DNA from 2 places in the Thiomonas sp. DCM-2 genome. Region 2 is predicted to be linked to the other one. Evidence: predicted binding sites of a transcription regulator. Region 2 holds the regulator's gene; the other holds the start of a gene.

Region 1 (10,832 bases), 1.2 Mb from region 2:
GCGCGTCCACCTGTGCCTTGTCGAACTCGAACCACGGATCGGGTTCGCCCTGCAGCGCGAACTGCAGCCGTTCCCACAGCGCGGCGCGGCCCGCGGCGTCGTCGAGGATGCGCTGCTTCACGTAGTCCAGCCCGACGCGGGCGATGTAGTGCACGGTGCGCTCGAGATACCAGCCTTCCTCTCGGTAGAGCTGGATGAAGGCGCCGGTGTATTCCAGGACTTCCTCCTGCGTCTTGAGCTTGACCAGGAACTGCGCCACCTCGGTCTTGATGCCGCCGTTGCCGCCGACATACATCTCCCAGCCGGAGTCGACGCCAATGATGCCCACGTCCTTGATGCCGGCCTCGGCGCAGTTGCGCGGGCAGCCGCTGACCGCGAACTTCACCTTGTGCGGCGCGTACATGCGCCAGGTGGCGCGCTCCAGAATCTTGCCCATCGCGGTACTGTCCTGCGTGCCGAAGCGGCACCATTCGCTGCCCACACAGGTCTTGACCGTGCGCAGCGCCTTGGCGTAGGCGTGGCCGCTGGGCATGCCGATGTCGTTCCACACCGCCTGCAGGTCTTCCTTTTTCACGCCGAGCAGGTCGATGCGCTGGCCACCGGTCACCTTCACTGTGGGAATTTTGTATTTGTCCACGGCATCGGCGATGCGGCGCAGCTCGGCCGCGCTCGTCTCGCCTCCCCACATGCGCGGAATCACGCTGTACGTGCCGTCCCTCTGGATGTTGGCGTGGCTGCGCTCATTGATGAAACGGCTTTGTGGGTCGTCCTTCGCCTCGTGGGGCCAAGTGGAAATGAGGTAGTAGTTCACTGCCGGGCGGCAGCTCGAACAGCCGTTGGGCGTGCGCCAGCCGAGCGTGGCATACACATCGGCAATGGTCAGCAGATGCTGCTCGCGGATGGCGTCGCGGACTTCCTGGTGGCTGGAATCGGTGCAGCCGCAAAGGGCTTTTTTCTTTGGCGTCGCGCTGTAGTCGCCACCCGCGGTGAACATCAGAATCTGCTCGACCAGCCCGGTGCACGAGCCGCAGCTTGCGCTGGCCTTGGTGTGCTTGCGCACCTCTTCCAGCGTAAACAGGCCTTTCTCCTTGATGGCCTTGCAGATCGTTCCCTTGGTCACGCCGTTGCAGCCGCAGACTTCGTCGGCGTCGGCCATCAGTTGCGCCTTGCTCTGGCCCTGGTGGCCAGCGTCGCCCAGATGGCTTTCGCCGAACATCAGCTTGTCGCGGATGTCGTGCACCTTGCGGCCTTCGCGCAGCAGCTTGAAGTACCACGAGCCATCGACGGTGTCGCCGTACAGGCAGGCGCCCACCAGCTTGTCGCCCTGAATCACCAGGCGTTTGTACACGCCGGAAAACGGATCGGACAGCACAATGTCCTCGCAGCCCTCGCCGCCCATGAAGTTGCCGGCCGAGAACAGGTCGATGCCGGTGACCTTGAGCTTGGTCGACACCTGCGAGCCGGTATAGCGGCCGATACCGAACTGCGCCAGATGGTTGGCTGCCACCTTGGCCTGTTCGAACAGTGGCGCAACCAGACCGTAGGCAACGCCGCGATGCGCGGCGCATTCGCCCAGGGCGTAAATGCGCGGGTCGGTGATGGTCTGCAGTGTGTCGCTCACAACAATGCCGCGGTTGCAGTGCAAGCCGGCCTTCTCTGCCAACGCCGTGTTGGGACGGATGCCCGCGGCCATGACCACCAGATCAGCGGGAATCTCCGTGCCGTCCTTGAACTGCACCGCACGCACCCGGCCGGATTCGTTGCCCAGCAGCGCTTGCGTCTGCGCGCCAATCAGGAATTTCAGGCCGCGGTCTTCCAGCGACTTCTGCAGCAGCTTGCCAGCCACCTCGTCGAGCTGGCGCTCCATCAGCCAGGGCATGATGTGCACCACGGTCACGTCCATGCCGCGCAGCATCAGGCCGTTGGCCGCTTCCAGCCCGAGCAGGCCGCCGCCGATGACCACCGCGTGCCTGTGCGCCTTGGCAGTCTCGATCATGGTCTCGGTGTCCTTGATGTCGCGGTAGGCGATGACACCGTCCAGATCCTTGCCCGGCACCGGCAGGATGAAGGGGTTGGAACCAGTGGCCAGCAGCAGGCGGTCATAGGGCGCCTCGATGCCATCGGCAGTGCGCACCACGCGGCGGATGCGGTCGATCTCGATCACGGTCTGGCCCAGATGCAGTGTGATGCCGTTGTCGGCATACCAGGACAGCGGATTGAGGATGATCTGCTCGATGGTCTGCTCGCCTGCCAGAACAGGCGACAGCAGGATGCGGTTGTAGTTGGGGTGCGGCTCGGCGCCGAATACGGTGATGTCGTAAAGGTCGGGCGCGAGCTTGAGCAGCTCTTCCAGCGCCCGTACCCCAGCCATACCGTTGCCGACGAGAACGAGTTTGGGATGGGTCATGATGCGTGTTCCCTTTGGATGAACGCGGCGGATCAAGCCGCCTTGGCCTGCGGATGCGCCTGGCGCTTGTAGAGAAACTCCAGAACTTGGGCGCGAAGGTGGGCGTAATGCGGGTCTTCGGAAAGCGCCAGGCGTTCACGCGGGCGCGGCAGGTCCACCGTGAGAATCTCGCCGATGGTCGCCGCTGGCCCGTTGGTCAGCATGACGATGCGATCCGACAGCAGCACGGCCTCGTCCACGTCGTGGGTCACCATCACCACGGTGGCGCCGCTGGCAGCGACGATGCCCTGCAACTCGTCCTGCAGCTTGGCGCGGGTGAGGGCGTCGAGCGCGCCGAAGGGCTCGTCCATCAGCAGCACCTTGGGTTGCATCGCCAGCGCCCGGGCAATGCCCACGCGCTGCTTCATGCCGCCGGAAATTTCGTGCGGGTGCTTGTGCGCAGCGTGCGGCAGGCCCACCAGTTCCAGCGCGGCCTGGGTGCGGGCCTTGAGCTGGGACTTGGTCTCCGTGGCGCCGAACACGCGCTCTACACCGAGGTAGATGTTGCCGTAGCAGGTCATCCAAGGCAGCAGCGAATGGTTCTGGAACACCACGGCACGGTCGGGACCGGGGGCGTGGATTTCACGGCCATCGCACACCATCACGCCGGAGGTCGGCAGAGTGAGACCGGCAATGAGGTTGAGCAGGGTGCTCTTGCCGCAGCCGGAATGGCCGATCAGGCTGATGAACTCGCCACGGGCGATGTCCAGGTTGATGCCCTTGAGGGCGTGGAAGGGGCCGCGCGTGGTGTCGAACACCATTTCGACCTGTTGCACAATGATGAAACGTTCCATGATGAATCCCTCTTGAATGGGTGGCAGAGGTCAGCGCGCCTCGTCGTAGCTGAAGCGCCGCGCAATCAGCATCAGCGCGCCTTCGAGCACCATGCCAGTGATGCCGATGACCAGGATGGCGATCAGGATGTGTGCCAAGTTGAGGTTGTTCCACTCATTCCATAGCCAAAAGCCGATGCCGGTGCCTCCGGTCAGCATTTCGGCGGCGACGATGACCAGCCAGGCGGTGCCCACCGACAGACGCACGCCAGTCATCATGTAGGGCATGACCGAGGGCAGCAGGATCTTGGTGAACACCTTCCAGGTAGACAGATCAAGCACGCGTGCGACGTTCATGTAATCCGCCGGGATGCGCTGCACGCCAATGGCGGTGTTGATCATCATCGGCCAGATGGAGCAGATGAAAATGGTGTAGATGGCCGCTGCCGGAGCGTTGCTGAACACGTACAGCCCAATCGGCAGCCAGGCCAAGGGGGATACCGGGCGCAGCAGGCTGATGAGCGGTGAGAGCATGCGGTTCAGAAACTGCACCCGGCCTATGGCGAAGCCCAGCGGAATGCCCACCAGCGCCGCCAGGCCGAAGCCATACGCCACGCGCTGCAGCGAGGCCAGCAGGTTCCAGCCGATGCCCACGTCGTTCGGCCCGTTGTCATAGAAGGGGTGGGCGAACACCTTCTGCGCCGAATGCCAGGTGACCAGCGGCGAGGGGAACTGGCTGCTGTGCTCGGCCGCCACTTCCCAGACCAGCAGCAACAGCGCCAGACCCATCAGCGGAGCGACGATGCGCAGGGCGATCTGGCGGTTTTTCGCCCGTTGCCGCTCCGCCGGGCTCTGGGTGCGGAAGGCGGGCGCGGCCTGTGGCGCTGCGGTTGTGACGGCTGCGGGTGCTGCGGCTTCGACAGTCGCGGCGGTTTCAAACGACCCGCTGGGGGCGGACAAGACGGCGGTGTTCATGCTGGACTCCTGGTTCATCGGGCAATCAATCTCAGACGGCGAGGTCGTTGACCTTGAAGCTGTGGGCGTAGGCCTTGGGGTCCTTGCCGTCCCAGGTCACGCCGTCGATCAGCTTGGAGGTGCGCAGGGCGCTGACGGGCACAGGGACCTTCAGTTCGGTGGCCACTTCCTTGTACAGATCGATGCGGTTCACCGCCTTGGCCACGGCGAGGTAGTCGGGGTCGGTCTTGATCAGGCCCCAGCGGCGGAACTGGGTGAGAAACCACATGCCGTCGGACAGCCAGGGGAAGTTGACCTGCCCGTCCTCATAAAACGTCATCGGGTGCTTGTCGTCCCAGCTATTGCCCAGACCGTTGGTGTAGCGGCCAAGGATGCGCGGCAGAATGGTTTCCACCGAGGTATTCACATAGCCGGGCGCGGCGATGGTGTTGGCCATCCTGGTCTTGTTCGCCAGCGAGGCGTCAATCCACTGGCAGGCTTCGAGCACCGCGGCCATCACGGCCTTGGTGGTGTTGGGATACTTGTCGACAAACTCGGCGGTGGTGCCCAGTGCCTTCTCGGGATGATCGGTCCAGATCTCCTGCGAGGTGACGGCGGTGAAGCCGATCTTCTGATTGATAGCCACCGCGTTCCACGGCTCGCCGACGCAGAACCCATCCATGCTGCCCACGCGCATATTGGCCACCATCTGTGGCGGCGGCACGGTGATCACCTTGTCGTCCTTCAGCGGATTGATGCCGTAGGTGGCCAGCCAGTAATACAGCCACATGGCGTGGGTGCTGGTGGGAAAGGTCTGCGCGAAGGTGTAGGTGCGCTTTTTCGCCAGAACGGCCTTGGCCAGCTCGGGCCCGGTGGTGATGCCTTCCTTGGCCAGTGTTTCGGCCAGGGTGATGGCCTGCCCGTTGCGATTCAGGCCCATGAGGATGGCCATATCCTTCTTCGGGCCGCCAACACCGAGCTGTACGCCATACGGCAGGCCGTAGAGCACATGCGACATCTGAATGCCGCCGGTGACCAAGTTGTCTCGCACGGCGGCCCACGAGGCCTGCTTGCTCGGGATGATCTTGACGCCGTACTTCTTGTCGAACCCCAGCACCGCGGCCATGACGATGGGCGCGCAGTCGGTCAGGGGAATGAATCCAATCTTGACCTCTTCCATTTCAGGTTTTCCCAGGGTTGCGGCGCGTGCCGTGGGCTGCAGGCTGGGAAGAAGGCCGGCAACAGCCACGGCGGCGCCTGACTTGATGAGCGTGCGGCGCAAGGGTTGTGCCGGGTCGTTGCTCTGGGGTGTGACCGAAGAGGTGGCCGAAGGTGTTGCGTCTTGTCGGTTGCGCATGGCGGATCCTGAAAATTGCGGGCGAAAAAAAGCCTCCGGGCGCTTCACACGAGGCGAAGCACACGAAGGCATCATTGCCGAGCTGAACGGGGGAGATATCCGCTCAGTGGGTTCAACATAGACCGCCGTTGGTCTACGGTCTGTTCTGTGCAAACAGCGTGCCAGGACGAACTTCAAGGCAGTGCAGAGGGAAGGGCAGAGAAACCCCCGGCGGTCTGCGCGCTGGCCCGATCGTCCGTGGTGCAAGGTGCCGCTTGACTGCGCCAGCATGGTGCAGCGGCGCACCTGGAAGGCGCGCTCCGCGTGCTTCAGATCAGCCCAACGGTGTCGAGGATGCGCTGGGCCACCTCGGAGAGTTTGAGGCCCTTTTCCATCGCCAGCTTGCGCATGCGGCGGAAGGCTTCTTCTTCCGTGCAGTTCTGCCGCTGCATCACAATGCCCTTGGCGCGTTCCACCAGCTTGCGCTCGGCCAGTTGCGTGCGCGCCGCGTCGAGTTCGGCGCGCAGGCCCTGCTCGCGCTCGAACCGCGCCAGCGCCACTTCGATCACCGGCTTCACCCGGCTGGGCTTGAGACCATCGACGATATAGGCCGTCACCCCGGCAGTAATGGCGAGTTGTGCGGTTTCGGTATCGTCATCGTCGGTGAACAGCACAATGGGGCGCGGCGTATCGCGCGAGGCCAGCACCACATGCTCCAGCAGATCGCGCACGCTGGACTCGGCGTCCACAATCACCAGATCCGGCTTGAGCGCGGCGATGCGCTCGTCCAGCGTTGGCGTGGCCGGCAGCACGGCGACCACGGCGTAGCCTGCATCCCGCAGAGCCTGCTCCAGCAGCGCGCAACGCCGCGTCTGGCGCGGATCGCTGGCCGCACCCTCTTCCATCGCCAGTGCGGGATCGGGGGAAATGATGGCAACGGTCAGGGGGCGTTGTGGGAGCGGTGGGCGTGACATATCGGACTTCGTGCAAATTTCGTGCCCCTGGTCGCCTCTTGGTCAGCCATCAAGACCCGACGCGCAGCGCACGGCGTAAGCGGCCAGCGCAGCGAGAACCTCGGCATCGTCCCCCGCGGGAGGGGCAATCTCGATCTGCAGTGCGGGGTAGAGCGTCTGCACTTCGCGCGCGATGCGTGGAATGTCGCGCTGCAGATGACCACCGGCACCGAGAAACAGCGTCGCGACACGAACCAGGCCGAGGCCGTCACGCCCCGCTTCCTCCAGTACCTGACGCAGCGCAGGCTGCATGGACTCCAGAAACGCCAGCCTCACCGGCAAATCGGGGTGGGCGGCCTGCACGCTATCGCGCACGGTCTCGAATGGGCGCGCCCACTCCGGCTGGCGTGAGCCGTGGGCGAGTAAAACAAGCAGTCGGGTGGTATGGGGCATGGGCGTGTGGGAAGGGGCGGGCATCAAGCAGACATCAAGCGTACAAGGTGGCCCACGCAATTTCGGTTCCTGTTGAACAATGCTCGAATCGCATCCCCCAGACCCATCCATGACAAGCTCCACGCCACCCCAGAACGACTCCCTGCACATTCCGCGCATCTGCCTGGGCACCATGACATTCGGTCAGCAGAACACCGAAGCCGAAGCACATGCGCAGCTGAGCTTCGCGCTGGATCAGGGCGTCCATTTTTTCGACACCGCCGAGATGTACCCGGTGCCCACTCGCGCAGAAACCACCGGGCGCACCGAGCTCTACGTTGGCTCCTGGCTGAAGACGCAACAGCGCGACAAGATTCTCCTCGCCACCAAGGCCGCCGGACCGGGCAGGGGGCTGAACTGGTCCGCGATGGCCAGCTCAGCTTCACCCGCGACAACCTGCACCGCGCGCTGGACGGCTCGCTCAAGCGCCTGCAGACCGACTATGTCGATCTCTACCAACTGCACTGGCCGGACCGCAATGTGCCGCTGTTTGGTCAATTTCACTTTGATCCGCAGAATGAGCGCGACACCGTGCCGCTGGAAATCACCCTGGCGGCACTCGGTGAGAGTCTGCAAGCCGGAAAAATTCGCCACTGGGGCCTGTCGAACGAAACCCCCTGGGGCGTGATGACGGCCCTGCGCCTTGCAGACGCCATGGGGCTGCCGCGTCCGGTGAGTGTGCAAAATGCTTACAACCTGCTCAATCGCACCTGGGAAAACGGTCTCGCCGAAGTGGCCTACCGCGAGCGGGTGGCGCTCCTGGCCTATTCCCCGCTGGCTTTCGGTCTGCTGTCGGGAAAATACCGAAGCGATCCGCAAAGCGCCGGGCGGATGCAGTTGTTCAAGGGCTTTGGCGCCCGCTATGCCAAGCCGCAGGTGGACAAGGCGGTGGCGGCCTATGCCGATCTGGCCGCCGCAGAAGGCCTGACGCCAACGCAACTGGCGCTGGGTTTCGCTTCCAGCCGCTGGTGCGTGGGCAGTGTGATTCTGGGCGCGACTTCCGTGCAACAACTGGACGAAGACCTGCGAGCCTGTCGGACCGCGCTGTCGCCGCAGGTGCTTGCGGCGATCGAGGACATTCACCTCAATGTCCCAAATCCGGCGCCGTGATGCGGTTCAGCACGGGGGTTTGCGCAGGCCGAACTCCTCAAGCGCCACACGGAAATTGCGGTTCTCATGCCCTGGGCGGGTGAGCTTGAACAGGGTGTAGCGCTGCAATGCGCTGAGGTCGGCCCAGCTTTGCGGGCCGTTGAGTATGAGGCCTTTGTCGAGTGCGCTTTGACGCACGCGCTCGGGAAGTTGTCTGCTGTCCCAAACAGTGTGGGTCGCGCGCGCGGGCATGCGGGTTGGCTGTGCCTTGGCTTGATGGACGATGGAGTGCAGCAGCAGATGCCGGTAGCGCCGCAGCCCTCCCGGGTTATCGAGATCCTCGGTGATGAGACGCCTGCGTGTGGCGTGATCAAAGCGTTGCCAGTGCTGCAGCGCGAGCTTGATGCGGCTGGCATCGAGCTTGTAGCGCACGATCATGGGCATACAGCACAGGCTCTTGGCGTAATCCGCTTCAAAGTTGAACAGCGGCAGGTCCATATCAGCCAGCGGAGCCGGGTGTCCAGAACCTGTCGTCGCAGACGGATGCACGGCGTCAACCAGGCCAGGGGCGTTCATCAGGCCGGGGTATCCTGCAGCGGTGGTGTCAGGCGGCCATCGTCAACGGTGGCGCTGGTGTAGGGGCCCGTGCCGCTGTGTTCGGATTCGGTTGCCGGAATGAAGCGGCCACTGAGCACATCGAACACATCCACCTGGCCGTCCTCGATGACGTAGTGCCACCCGTGCAGGCTCAGGTTGTGCTGCTCCACTCGCCGACGCACCATGGGGTAGTCCATCAGGCGTTCGAGCTGCAGAATGACCGCACGCTGCTCCGTGCGGCGCAGCACCTCGGGGCCTGGGGTGGCCACGGGAAGCATGGCATCCCGGCCCAGATGTAACCAGGACGTGAGGTTGTGCGCTTCTTCCGGAGTGTCTCCGTACAGCGCGCGGATGGCGCCGCAGTGACTGTGCCCGCACACCACGATGCGCTGCACATTCAGATTGAGCACGGCGAATTCGATGGCCGCCGCCGTGCCGTGAAAGCCGGTGCTGCCGTCAAACGGCGGCACGAAGCCGCCCACATTGCGCACCAGAAACAGCTCGCCTGGACCCGCGCCGGTGAGCAGGTAGGGCAACACGCGCGAATCCGAGCAGCCGATGAACAGGGTGGTTGGATGCTGCCCTTCGTCCACCAGGGTTTGAAAAGTGGCTTGGTAGGCAGGGAAGGCGTCGTTGTGAAAGCGGCGCAGGCGGCTGAGCAACTCGTCAGTCATGGCGGGGCTCGTCATGCAGGATGGAAACAAAGGCCGAAGGGGCAGGGCGCAGGCGAATCGGCTTGCTGCGGTCGGCAGTACCGATGGCGACAAAGCACACCGCCTGCTCGTTTTCATGCAGCGCAAAGAACTGACGCAAGCCAGTGGATTGCATAGCCTGACCGCTGACCAGACCAGAGCCGAAGCCATCGGCATGGGCGCTGAGCAGGATGTTCTGAATCGCACAGCCCAGGGAAATCAGCCGCTCCGCCAAGGGAATTTCGGGATGATCGTCAGTGGCATCGCGCACCACGACCAGCGCGACGAAGGGCGCGCGATGCGCCTTGTCGCGCGCCTCGGCCAGTTCTTTGTCGCTGGCGGTGGGGTCGCGCTCCTTCAAGGCCTGAGCAAACACCTCACCGAGACCGGCCCGACTGTCCGCCGGCACTACGATGAACCGCCAGGGCAGAATCTGTCCGTGATCCGGCGCCGCCGCTGCCGCGTGAAAATAAGTGTCGAGCTGTGCCGCGTCAGGGCCAGGAGAAAACAATCGCTTGGGAGCAAGTTGCTGCCGGGTGTGGATGAGCGTCGCGGTGAGTTCTGCGTACGCCGGGCGCCCACCACGATCCGACGAGGGTCTGTGATGCGTCGAGATGGCAGACATGACGATGCCCTGGTTGCGCGCTGCGAACTCAGTTCTGCGGCGCAGGGCAGGCAACTGCGGGCTCGGAGTCCGCGTCCTGCTGCCCGTGTCGCTCCAGGTCTTGCGCATAGAGTTGCAAGGCCCGCACCAGCGATTGTTGCCGCAGCGTTTGCGCAATCTGCGCCTGCAACGCCTCAAAAGGCAGCAACTGGCCATGGGCGATGCGGGCAATGCGCACGATGTGCAGGCCGAATCGGGTACGCACCAGACGCGGCAACAGGCCCGCTTTGCCATGCTCCATGAGGGCCTGCCAGAACTCGGGCACGCATTGCTCGGCGGTGAGTTGGCCCAGATTGCCGCCCACCTGCCCCGACGGGCAGTTGGACAGATCGCGCGCCAGTTCCGCAAACCCGCTGGCGTCGGCCATCAAGGAGTAGAGGGTGTCCTCGGCCTTGGTGCGCAGGGCGTCGATGGGGGTGGACGGCGTGACCGCGAACAGAATGTGATCGGCCTCGACCATATCGCCCTGGCGCAGGGTGTCGGCGTGTTGCGCGTAATAACGGCGGCATTCGGCCTCGTCCGGCTCGGGGGTCTGCACATCGTGCTGCAGCACGGCTTCGAGCAAGGCTTCGTCGCTGTCTGCCTGAAGTTCAAGTTCGGCAGCCCTTTGGCGCAGGCGGGTGAGCACATCGTCGGTCGGCACTGCGGAATTGAAGAGGTTGGTTTCCATGTCAATCTCCAGCTTTTAGCGTTTGCTGCGCACCAGTTGCCACGGGCGCAGCAGGTAACCCACTGAGGCGAAGCCGCTCCAGATGTGCACAAGTCGAGTGAAGGGGAAAATCAGGAACAGGGTCAGGCCGAAAAAGATATGCACCTTGAAAATCCAGGATGCATGT
Region 2 (10,832 bases):
GTGCAGACCGGGGCCTTTACCCAGGAGGTCAACGCCCAGATCGAGAAGGCACGTCTGCAGGCTGCAGGGATCGATGGCGTTCTCGTCGTACCCGGATATATCCGAGGCCAGATGTTCTATCGGGTGCAGGTCGGGCCGTTGAACGGTTCGCCTGATGCCGGGTTGCTGCAAAAATTGCAGAACCTGGGCCTGACGCAGTATTCCGTGATCCAGCAATAGCCGGGCATTGCCGCGTCCGTCGCTTCGGTCAAGGCCAATAAAAACGCACCCGGAGGTGCGTTCGAACATCAGGCAGAACGACGCGCCGGGGCGTCAGTTCGTGCTCACTTCTTGCGCAGGCATTCGCTCATGAACTTTTTGCGCTCTTCGCCCTTCAAGCCCTTGGCCTTGGCGTCTTTGCTGCAGAAGGACATTTTTTCTTGCTGAGGGGTCAGCTTCTTGCCCTCGACAGCCGCCTTCTTTTCAGTCTTGGCAGGCTCTTTGGCAGCCGGTTTGGCGGCTTCAGCAGCGGCCGGCTTGGACGCCAGACAGTCCTTCATGAACGCCTTGCGGGCTTCACCGGTCTTGCCGGCAGCGTCCTTGTTGCACTGCGCCATGCGGCTTTGCTGCGCGGTTGCCTGCGCCTGTGCCAGCAGGGGCATGGCGAAAATGCCAAGGGCGAGGCCAAGGGTTGCGATCAATTTTTTCATCATGACTCCAAGTGTTGTCGTGGTCTAAACGCGGAGGAAACTGCAACATCATCAGCCTGCCCGCGCACCGCGGTTCAGCCGACGATTCATTACACCATAGGGTTGTGTGCGCACGTCGCCATGATGCAGACCCATAAAATGCCGATTTTGCACAATCACAACATCTCCATAATGATCGAATTCACCGCGCGGTTGACCGCCGCGCTGCAACAAGTCGCCCTCGCCTTGCAGCCAGGATTCAACAGCGGGATTGAACTCAGCCGTCCGCGCAGCGAGGAGCATGGCGAACTGGCGAGCAATCTGGCCATGCAGCTGGCCAAACCGCTGGGGCGCAAGCCGCGTGACGTGGCGCAGATCATCATCGATCACATCCAGACGGACCTCAGCCTGGCTGCTGACATTGCCCGCGCGGAAATCGCCGGGCCGGGGTTCATCAACTTCCATCTCCAGCCAAGGGTGTTGCAGCAGGTGGTTGTGGAGATCGAGCAGGCGTCGACCGCATTCGGCAACTCCAGAGCGGGTGCTGGCCAGCCGATGCTGGTGGAATTCGTTTCGGCCAATCCCACCGGGCCGCTGCATGTCGGCCACGGGCGCCAGGGCGCGCTGGGCGACGCGATTGCCGCTGTGCTCACCACCCAGGGCTGGGCGGTGCAGCGCGAGTTCTATTACAACGATGCCGGGGTGCAGATCCAGACCTTGGCGCTGTCGGTGCAGGCGCGCGCGCGCGGGCTCAAGCCCGGCGATGCGCAGTGGCCCGAATCGGCCTACAACGGCGATTACATCGCCGAGATCGCGCAGGACTTTCTGGCACGCAAATCGGTGCCGGATGATCAGGGGCGGCAGGTCGCGGCCAGCGGCGATGCGGACGATCTGGACAATATCCGGCGCTTTGCCGTGGCGTATCTGCGCCGCGAGCAGGATCTGGATCTCAAGACCTTCGGCATCCGCTTCGACTGCTACTACCTCGAGTCCAGTCTCTACACCGAAGGCCGCGTCGACGACACGGTGCAGCGCCTGCAGGCTTCAGGCCACACCTACGAGCAGGACGGCGCGCTATGGCTGCGCACCACCGATTTCGGCGACGACAAAGACCGGGTGATGCGCAAGTCCGACGGCACCTACACCTATTTCGTTCCCGACGTGGCGTATCACCTCACCAAATGGGAGCGCGGATTTCACCGCGCGGTCAACATCCAGGGCTCGGACCATCACGGCACCATCGCCCGGGTGCGCGCCGGGCTGCAGGCGGTCGGCCTGGGCATTCCCAAGGGCTATCCCGACTATGTACTGCACAAAATGGTCACCGTGATGCGCGGCGGGCAGGAGGTCAAGATTTCCAAGCGCGCCGGCAGCTATGTCACGGTGCGCGACCTGATCGAGTGGTCGGGCGGGGTCAACGACGGCATGACCGAGGCCGAGCGCGCTGCGGCGCTGCAGCGGGGGCGCGACGCGGTGCGGTTCTTCCTGGTGTCGCGCAAGGCCGATACCGAGTTCGTGTTCGATGTCGATCTGGCCCTGGCGCAGACCGACGAGAACCCGGTGTATTACGTGCAATACGCGCATGCGCGGGTGAACTCGGTGTTCGAGCAATGGGCGGCGCGCACACCGCAGGATGCTGCGCAACCTGCGCTGCTCAAGGACGCCAACCTGAGCCTGCTTACCGCCCCCCGCGAACGCGCGCTGCTGCTGAATCTGGCGCAGTATCCGCAGGTGCTGGCCGCCGCCGCAAAGGAACTCGCACCGCACCATGTGGCGTTCTATCTGCGCGATCTGGCGGCCGATTTCCATGCGTACTACAACGCCGAGCGCGTGCTGGTCGACGATCTGCCGCTGCGCCACGCGCGGTTGCGTCTGCTGCAGGCGGTCCGTCAGGTGATGCACAATGCACTGGCCGTTCTGGGCGTGAGTGCGCCGTTGCGCATGTGAGCGCGCCCGTCCGGCACCTGCTTTTTCCACAGCCAAGCAACTCCCGCATGCCATGTCCACACGTCCTGCACTACGCCGCCAGTTCGGGGGCACCCTCATTGGCTTGATCGCCGGCCTGGTCATCGGCTTGGCCATTGCACTGGGCGTCGCCCTCTACATCACCAAGGCGCCGCTGCCCTTCATGAACCGCTTTCAGGAACGGCCGTCGAGTGCGGCGTCCGGCGCGGCCAACTGGAATCCGAATCAGGGCCTGAGCGGGGCCACCGCTGCGCCTCCTGCAGGCAGCGGCTCGATGCCGGTCACCGTGGCGAGCAGACCGCTCTCTGCGCAAGCCCTGGCCAAACTGGGTCAGCCCGGGCCGGGTGCGTCTCAGTCCGCTGCGGCAGCCGCGCCGAATGCGCAGCCCGCTATCGCTGCACCCGCAGCGACGCCCGCAGCCCCGACCGAGGTGAGCTATGTGCTGCAGGTGGGTGCGTACAGCACACAGGACGATGCCGAACGCCAGCGCGCCAAGGTGGCGCTGACCGGACAGGAGGCGCATGTGGATGAGCGTGTTGTCAACGGGCGCACCCTGTATCGCGTTCGAGTGGGGCCGTTCACCTCGGCGCAGCAAGCCGAGAAAACGCAGAAACTTCTGAGCGACAACGGGATTCAAACTGCGCTGGTGCGGACCGGTAAATAAAGCAACTCTCTGCTCTCACTTCCAAAGGACGACTCATGTTTCGACGCTGGCTATCCGTGGTGTTCGCGCTGTTCTCGCTGGGCTTTCTGGCCACCGGCGCCCAAGCGCAGACCGCTTCCAAGACCAATCCGTTCAACGAAGGCTTTGCCTACAACCGACTGGCCGTGCCGCAGCCGGTGAGTCCGTCGGACAAGATCGTGGTGATGGAGTTTTTCTGGTACGACTGCCCGCACTGTGCCGACTTCGACCCTTTGCTGGAAAGCTGGGCAAAGAAACTGCCTGCGGACGTGGTGCTGGAGCGCGTGCCCGTTGCGTTCTCTCCGCAGTTCATCCCCCAGCAGCATCTGTATTACGCCTTGAAGGCGCTGGGCAAGCTCACCCCGGAACTGCAGGCCAAGATTTTCAACGCCATCCATGTGCAGCACATTCCGCTGGGCACGTCTGAGCAGATGGCCAACTGGCTGGCGCAGCAAGGCATTCCGAAAAAGACCTTTCTCGACGCCTACAACTCGTTTGGCGTGAACGCCCAGGTCAAGCAGGCCACGCAGATGGTGAGCGACTACCAGATCCAGGGTGTGCCGACCATGGCGGTGCAGGGCATGTACACCACCTCCGCCGCCCTGCCCGAGGCGAACAACAACAAGAAAGTGCTGGAAGTTGTCGACTATCTGATCAAAAAAGTGCAGGCGGCGAAAAAGTAAGTCGCTCGCACCTGAGTCACCGATGAACTGCCCGCGCATTGCGGGCAGTTTGTTTTTGAACGGCGACGAAAGCATCGCGTGGTTTCCTGCCCGCATCGCAAGAACTGGCCCTAGAATGAATCGACCCAAGCAAAACCCATGCCGATGAAACGACTGGCCCGATTCCTGCTGCTTTGCGCCCTTTGCGCGCCTGACCTCATGCTGCCTGCCTGGGCAGCCCAGGCCGACCGGAATCAGCCGATTCATATCGAGGCCGATGCCATGCGCTATGACGACGCGCATCAGACCAGCGTGTTCACGGGCAATGTGGTGGTGACCAAGGGCACGCTGGTGCTGCGTGCGGCGACGGTGGACGTGCGCCAGGCGCCGGACGGCTATCAATACGCCACGGCGATTGCCGCGCCGGGCCAGCTGGCCACCTTCCAGCAGCAACTCGATACCGCGCCTGGGCAGCCGTCGCAGACCATGGATGGCGCAGCGCAGCGCATCGAATATGACGGCAAGACCGATGTGGTGACGTTTCGCGGACAGGCCATGCTCAGCCGTCTGGTGGACGGCAAGCTCACGGATCGCAGTCAGGGCAATGTGATTGCCTACAACCAGATCACCGATGTGTTCACCGTCGAGGGCGGGGCGCAGGGTGCGACAGCGACCAATCCTGGAGGCAGGGTGCGTGTCATGCTGAGCCCGCAGGCCACGGCCCCGGCGTCGTCGGCACCGACATCGCCGCCCGCGCTGAAGGTCACGCCGAAAATGGGGGCGCAACCTTGAGCGCCCAGCCGAGTGTCTCGCCGCAGACTCCGGTGCGCGGTGGGCTGGAGCCGGTTGCCGTCGCGCCTGACCGGCACGGACGCGAAGCCCGGCCCGCAACGGGTCCCGAACTGGACGTGCAGCATCTGCAAAAGCGCTACGCCGGCCGGCAGGTCGTGCGCGACGTGAGCTTTCGCGTGCGCTGCGGCGAGGTGGTCGGTCTGCTGGGGCCGAACGGTGCGGGCAAGACCACCTCGTTCTACATGATCGTCGGCCTGGTGCGGCCCGATGCCGGTCGCATTCACATCGACGGCCAGGATGTCACCGATTTGCCCATGCACCGCCGCGCCCGCATGGGGCTGTCCTACCTGCCGCAGGAGGCGTCGATCTTCCGCCGCATGACCGTGGCCGAGAATGTGCGCGCGGTGCTCGAACTGCAGCGCGACGCGCAGGGGCGGCGCCTCGGCAAGGACGAGATTCGCGCGCGCGAGGAGCACTTGCTGCGCGAGCTGCATGTCGAGCACTTGCGCGACAGCCCCGCGCCGGCGCTGTCGGGGGGCGAGCGGCGGCGGGTGGAAATCGCCCGTGCGCTGGCCACGCAGCCGCGTTTCATTCTGCTCGACGAGCCGTTTGCCGGCATCGACCCGATCGCGGTGATCGAGATCCAGCGCATCGTCCAGTTCCTCAAGGAGCAGGGCATCGGCGTGCTGATCACCGACCACAATGTGCGCGAAACCCTGGGCATCTGCGACGCGGCCTGCATCATCAGCGAAGGGCAGGTGCTGGCCCAGGGTGATCCGCAATCCATCATCGACAACCCCGCGGTGCGCAAGGTGTACCTCGGTGAAAACTTCCGCATGTAGTTCGCGATGAAGCCGTCGCTGAATCTGCGCCTGTCCCAGCATCTGGCGCTCACGCCCCAGCTGCAGCAATCCATCCGTCTGCTGCAGCTCTCCACCCTGGAGCTCACGCAGGAAATCGAGGGTCTGCTCGAATCCAATCCTTTCCTTGAAAACGAGGAGACGGATGACGGCACTGCGGCCGCGCCCACTGCCGAGCAGTCCGCGCCGCTGCAGCCAGACTCGCCCACCCTGCTTGCCAATGAGGGGCATGAGTCTGCTGCCGAGTTCGCCACCGAACCCGCCGCCGAGCTGCAACTGGAGACGCAGGACTGGACGGCCAGCAGCGGCGAGACCGATCACGGCGCCGACACCGATGCCGATGCCGACTCCTGGGTCAGCTCGGGGCAGTCTTCCGGCGGCGGGGACGACGACGAATTCAGCGCCATCGACCGGGCTTCCGAGCATCTCGGTCTGCGCGATCACCTGCGCGGTCAGCTCGCCGGGCTGGCGCTGAGCGCCATCGACCGCGCCGCTGCCGAGGCCATCATCGACTCGCTCGATGACAACGGCTATCTGCCCGAGACCATGCTGGAGCTGGCGCAGGCGCTCGCACCCGAAGCCGGGGAGGACCAACTCGAAGACCTTGCCGATGCGCTGACCACCGCAATGCGGCTGATCCAGAGCTTCGATCCGCCGGGCGTTGCTGCACACGATTTGCCCGAGTGCCTGTGCCTGCAACTGCAGCGCCAGCCGCCCTGTCCGGTGCGCGACATGGCCCTGCAGATTTGCCGGGACGGCCATCTCGACCTGCTGGCGCGGCGCGACTGGCGCAAGCTCGAACGTCAGCTCGGTGCCGACGAGGCCATGTTGCGCCTCGCGCAGCAACGCATCGCCCAGCTCGAACCGCATCCGGGCGGCGCCTTTCGCAGCGACGCGGCGCAGGCGGTCACGCCCGATGTCATCGCCCGCAAGACTGCGCGGGGCTGGACGGCCCAACTCAATCCCGAGGTCATGCCCAGGCTGCGGGTCAACCAGATTTACGCCGATGCCCTGCGCCGCGCCCGCGACAGCGGCACCGCGATGCAGGGCCAGTTGCAGGAGGCGCGCTGGTTCGTCAAGAACGTGCAGCAGCGCTTCGAGACCATTGAGCGCGTGGCGCAGACCATTGTCGAGCGCCAGCAGCGTTTTTTCGACTTCGGCCCCGTGGCCATGCGTCCGATGGTGCTGCGTGAAATCGCTGATGAACTCGGGCTGCACGAATCCACCATCTCGCGCGTCACCACGCAGAAATTCATGCTCACGCCGTTTGGCACGGTGGAGCTGAAATACTTTTTCGGCTCCGGCCTGAGCACCGAGGCCGGCGGCAACACCTCATCGACCGCCGTGCGCGAACTCATCCGCCGTCTGGTGTCCGAGGAAGACAGCACCAAGCCCCTGTCCGACAGCGAACTCGCCGAGCGCCTCACCCAGCAGGGCGTGCAGGTGGCGCGCCGCACCGTGGCGAAATACCGCGAGGCGCTGCGCATCGCCCCGGCCAATCTGCGCAAGAGCGGTTGAGCCGCGCCGCCTGCTGGTCGGTCTGCATCGGCAAGCGCTCACCCTGCGCTAAGTCTGCTTTCCCAGAATGCCGTGATCGCGCAACACGCGACCACACAACAACACCACACGGCATTCAGGGAGTTTCTCATGCAACACACCGCACTGGCAGCGCAGCCCGACTGGGCGCAGGCGATCAAGGTTCCGGTCGTCATCACCCTCTATTTCTGGTTGATCAAGATCATGGCCACCACGGTGGGTGAAACCGCCGCCGACTTTCTCTCGGTCGATCTGCATGTCGGACTGGTCGGTACCACGGTGGTGATGACGGTGTTGTTCCTCGGTGTGCTGACCGCGCAGATGCGTGCGCGCCGCTACGTTCCCTGGCTGTACTGGTTGACCGTGACCCTCATCAGCGTGGTCGGCACGCTGATCACCGACAACCTCACCGACCATCTGGGCGTGCCGCTGCCGGTCAGTACCGTGCTGTTCGCGCTGGCACTGGCGGCGACGTTCGTGGGCTGGTGGGCGAGCGAACGTACCCTGTCGATCCACAGCATCGACACCCCGCGGCGCGAGGCGTTCTACTGGGCGGCCATCCTGTTCACATTTGCGCTGGGCACGGCCGGGGGCGATCTGGCCGCCGAGCGCCTGCAACTCGGCTACGTCCTGTCTGCGCTGCTTTTCGGCGGCGCCATCGCTGCGGCGGCGGCAGCCTTCTCTCTGTTCAAGGCCAGCGCAGTGACCACGTTCTGGATCGCCTACATCCTCACCCGTCCGCTGGGTGCGACCTTCGGCGACTGGCTGTCCAAGCCTGGCAGCGAAGGCGGCCTCGGCCTGGGGACGATGGGAACCAGCGCGCTGTTCCTGGGGGCCATCATGCTGCTGGTGGCGTATCTCACCAAGACCCGACGCGACGCAAAACCGGCTGTCTGAGCGCTGCTCAATTCGCCTGGCGTGCAGCCTGCAAGGCGCGCTGCAGGCTGCTGCGCACCTGATCGAAGGCCTGCTGCACGCCCGCTGCGGACTGGGTCGCCGCGTCCGGGTCTGCGGCTGCGGCGGTCTCGCCCAGCCATCGTGCCAGCCGCAGGGTGTCGAGCGCTTCGCCCAGATCGGTCTGCAGGGCGCTGGTGAGCTTGAGCCAGGCCTTGCCCTGCTTGCCCAGAACGTCTTCCGTCCAGGGGGCGAGCCATTCCAGCGCGTAGCGCAAATGCTTGGCCTTGAGCCGCAGGGTGTGCAGCGCGCTCCACGGCGCGTCGAGCGGGGCTGCGGCCTGACCGTCCCAGATGGCCAGCAGCTCGGCCCAGCGCTGCGGGTGCAGTTGCAGGTCGCTGCGGTCAAAGCGCAGCAGGCGGCGCGCCAGTTGATCGGTGGACTGATCGGCGGCAATGACCTGACCGCTGCTCCAGCATTCCGCCCAGCGTGCCTGCGCCAGCAGCGCGCGGCCGAAGCGGGCGCTGCGCAGATAGCCCAGCAGCGCCAGCAGATGCGCGCTGCGCTTTTGTTGCAGGTGGTGGGGCCGCAGCGCGCTGGCATCCGGGTGCTGCTGCATGGCCAGAGCCTGTTCCAGGCAGACATCCACATCGCGCACGGCGCCCAGCAGTTGTCCCGCCCAGCGCCATTCGCTGCGCAGCCAGCGGCAGGCAGCGCGTTGTGAGGACGGCCCGGTGGTTTGCAGCAGTTGCAGCAACACGCGCAGGCGGCGCAGTTGCAGGCGCATCTGGTGCACGGTCTCTGGCTGCGGACGGGTCTGCAACAGCTCCGCGCCCACGGCCAGCACGGCGGCCGATTGCTGCAAAGCGCCCGCCATCGCCTGCCCGCCCTCTGGAAGCGGCGCGAGTTCGCGCGCCAGCGGCGGCAGCTGCAGCGTGCTCAGCCCGGCGGCATGCGCGGCCACCTGCATCTTGCTGATGGGGGAGAGCAGCAGCGGCAGGTCCTGTGCCAGCGTCCAGGCGAGGTCGAAGGCGTGCGGCCAGTGGCCGTCGAGCAGTTCGATTTCCAGTTCGCTGATCGGCAGGCTGGGTGCATCTGCGGCGATGCCGCCGAGCGCCTGCCCGTCATCGAGGCAGACTTCGAGCCGCGTGCCCTGCCAGTCGAGATGCCAGACGGTGCGCTGGACCCGGGTGCCCAGCACGGCGCGCAGACTGTGCGCCAGCACATCGGCGTCTCCCAGTGTGGCGAGGCGGGTGTGGTGCAGGCGTTCCAGAGCCGCGGCGTCGGGCGCGTCGCTGTCGATGTCGAACTCCCATTCGCCACGGGTGAGTTGCAGGCCCTGGGCCGGGCTGCTCTTGAGCGTGAGGATGCGCCGGCCGTCCCCCGTGTGACGCACACGCAGCGCCATCCCTGCCTTGCGCAAAGTGTGCTCCGTGGTGTCGAAGTACCAGCTTTGCAGCGCGTGCACCTGAGGCGGGCGTGCCAGGGCGAGCAAGACCGGGTGTGTGCGTACCGCGTCGTGCAGGGTGGGGTCGAGTCGGAATTTGAGTTCGCGTTCCTGGCTCATGGCTGAAGGTGTTCGAAAGATGATGCGCCCGATTTGAACCGGTCGCAGGGCGTGGCACAAGCGGCTGCGTCAAGCAGGGCGAGCAATTTCTCTGTGACGGTCACGCGGATGACATATTGACGCGATGCAATGCGCGGCATGGCTACCGACACCCTGTCCCGACTGATGCGAAGCAGCGCAGCGTTCCCGGAAGACCTCAAGGCCAGCAAAGCTGCAGCGGCTGCCCTTCAGGCGGAACCATCTCAGGGTGGCGGCGACGCCGAGCCCGAGGTGAGATGGCGCACGCTGTGGCTGTCGGACATCCATCTGGGCACGCGCGATTGCAAGGCGCCGCAGCTGCTCGAATTTCTGCGCCATTGCAGCGCCGACACCATCTATCTGGTCGGCGACATCATCGACGGCTGGCAGCTCAAGAAAAAAGGCATTTACTGGCCGCAGGCGCACAACGACGTGGTGCAGAAGCTGCTGCGCAAGGCGCGCAAAGGCACGCGGGTGGTGTTCGTTCCGGGCAACCACGACGAGTTCGCCCGGCCGTATGACGGCCTGCACTTCGGCGGTATCGAGGTGATCAACCAGGTGCGGCATGTCACCGCCGACGGCCGCACGCTGCTGATCGTGCACGGCGACCAGTTCGACAGCGTGGTGCTCTATGCCAAATGGCTCGCGCATCTGGGCGACGCCGCCTACATGTTCAGCCTCAAGCTCAACCGCTGGCTCAACCACGCGCGGCTCAGGCTCGGCCTGCCGTACTGGTCGCTGTCGCAATACCTCAAGCACAAGGTCAAGGCGGCGGTGAACACCATTTCCAGTTTTGAAACCCTGCTCAGCGACGAGGCGCGCCGCCAGCAGTGCGACGGTGTGGTGTGCGGCCACATCCACCGCGCCGAGCTGCGCAGCGAGGAGCATCAGATCTACGCCAACTGCGGCGACTGGGTGGAAAGCCTCACCGCCCTGGTGGAAGACTTCGACGGACGCCTCAAGTTGCTGCACTGGAACGTCGGGCTGCGCGTGCTGGCCGAACTGCCTCCGCAGTCGCCGGCACAGCACGTGCCGCAGTCCGTCGGCGCGCAGGTGGTGCCTGCATGATCGCGTCGACCGTGACACCCGGCGCGGCTGCAGCCGCCGAAAAGCCCTGGCCTGCCGCAGCAGGCACGCCACCGCTGCGCATTCTCATCGTCACCGACGCCTGGGAGCCGCAGGTCAACG

The links. Region 2 encodes sigma-54, which starts transcription at its own class of promoters, with help from an activator protein. Its sites were predicted from a motif close to TGGCANGNAANCTGCTTT; they were not measured.
Region 1: a site for sigma-54 is predicted at 5,677-5,694, ahead of AC1ZQA_RS11955 (CmpA/NrtA family ABC transporter substrate-binding protein). Genes of this name have one in related genera too.

The regions. Positions count from the first base shown of each region.
Region 1 covers NZ_CM165962.1:2,469,399-2,480,230, reverse strand. Annotated here, with positions in the region: gene nirB (nitrite reductase large subunit NirB) at 1-2,407, opposite strand, end outside; gene AC1ZQA_RS11965 (ABC transporter ATP-binding protein) at 2,440-3,240, opposite strand; gene ntrB (nitrate ABC transporter permease) at 3,271-4,194, opposite strand; gene AC1ZQA_RS11955 (CmpA/NrtA family ABC transporter substrate-binding protein) at 4,226-5,530, opposite strand; gene AC1ZQA_RS11950 (ANTAR domain-containing response regulator) at 5,839-6,483, opposite strand; gene AC1ZQA_RS11945 (sirohydrochlorin chelatase) at 6,526-6,915, opposite strand; partial or broken gene AC1ZQA_RS11940 (aldo/keto reductase) at 7,025-8,064, shown strand; gene AC1ZQA_RS11935 (nitrate reductase associated protein) at 8,071-8,619, opposite strand; gene AC1ZQA_RS11930 (carbonic anhydrase) at 8,619-9,314, opposite strand; gene AC1ZQA_RS11925 (nitroreductase family protein) at 9,307-9,957, opposite strand; gene AC1ZQA_RS11920 (peptidylprolyl isomerase) at 9,986-10,666, opposite strand; gene narI (respiratory nitrate reductase subunit gamma) at 10,682-10,832, opposite strand, start outside.
Region 2 covers NZ_CM165962.1:366,479-377,310, forward strand. Annotated here, with positions in the region: gene AC1ZQA_RS01830 (septal ring lytic transglycosylase RlpA family protein) at 1-219, shown strand, start outside; gene AC1ZQA_RS01835 (PsiF family protein) at 324-692, opposite strand; gene argS (arginine--tRNA ligase) at 861-2,615, shown strand; gene AC1ZQA_RS01845 (SPOR domain-containing protein) at 2,668-3,297, shown strand; gene AC1ZQA_RS01850 (thiol:disulfide interchange protein DsbA/DsbL) at 3,333-3,998, shown strand; gene lptA (lipopolysaccharide transport periplasmic protein LptA) at 4,137-4,769, shown strand; gene lptB (LPS export ABC transporter ATP-binding protein) at 4,814-5,611, shown strand; gene AC1ZQA_RS01865 (RNA polymerase factor sigma-54) at 5,618-7,147, shown strand; gene AC1ZQA_RS01870 (COG4705 family protein) at 7,277-8,062, shown strand; gene AC1ZQA_RS01875 (CYTH and CHAD domain-containing protein) at 8,070-9,626, opposite strand; gene AC1ZQA_RS01880 (UDP-2,3-diacylglucosamine diphosphatase) at 9,765-10,712, shown strand; gene AC1ZQA_RS01885 (glycosyltransferase family 4 protein) at 10,787-10,832, shown strand, end outside.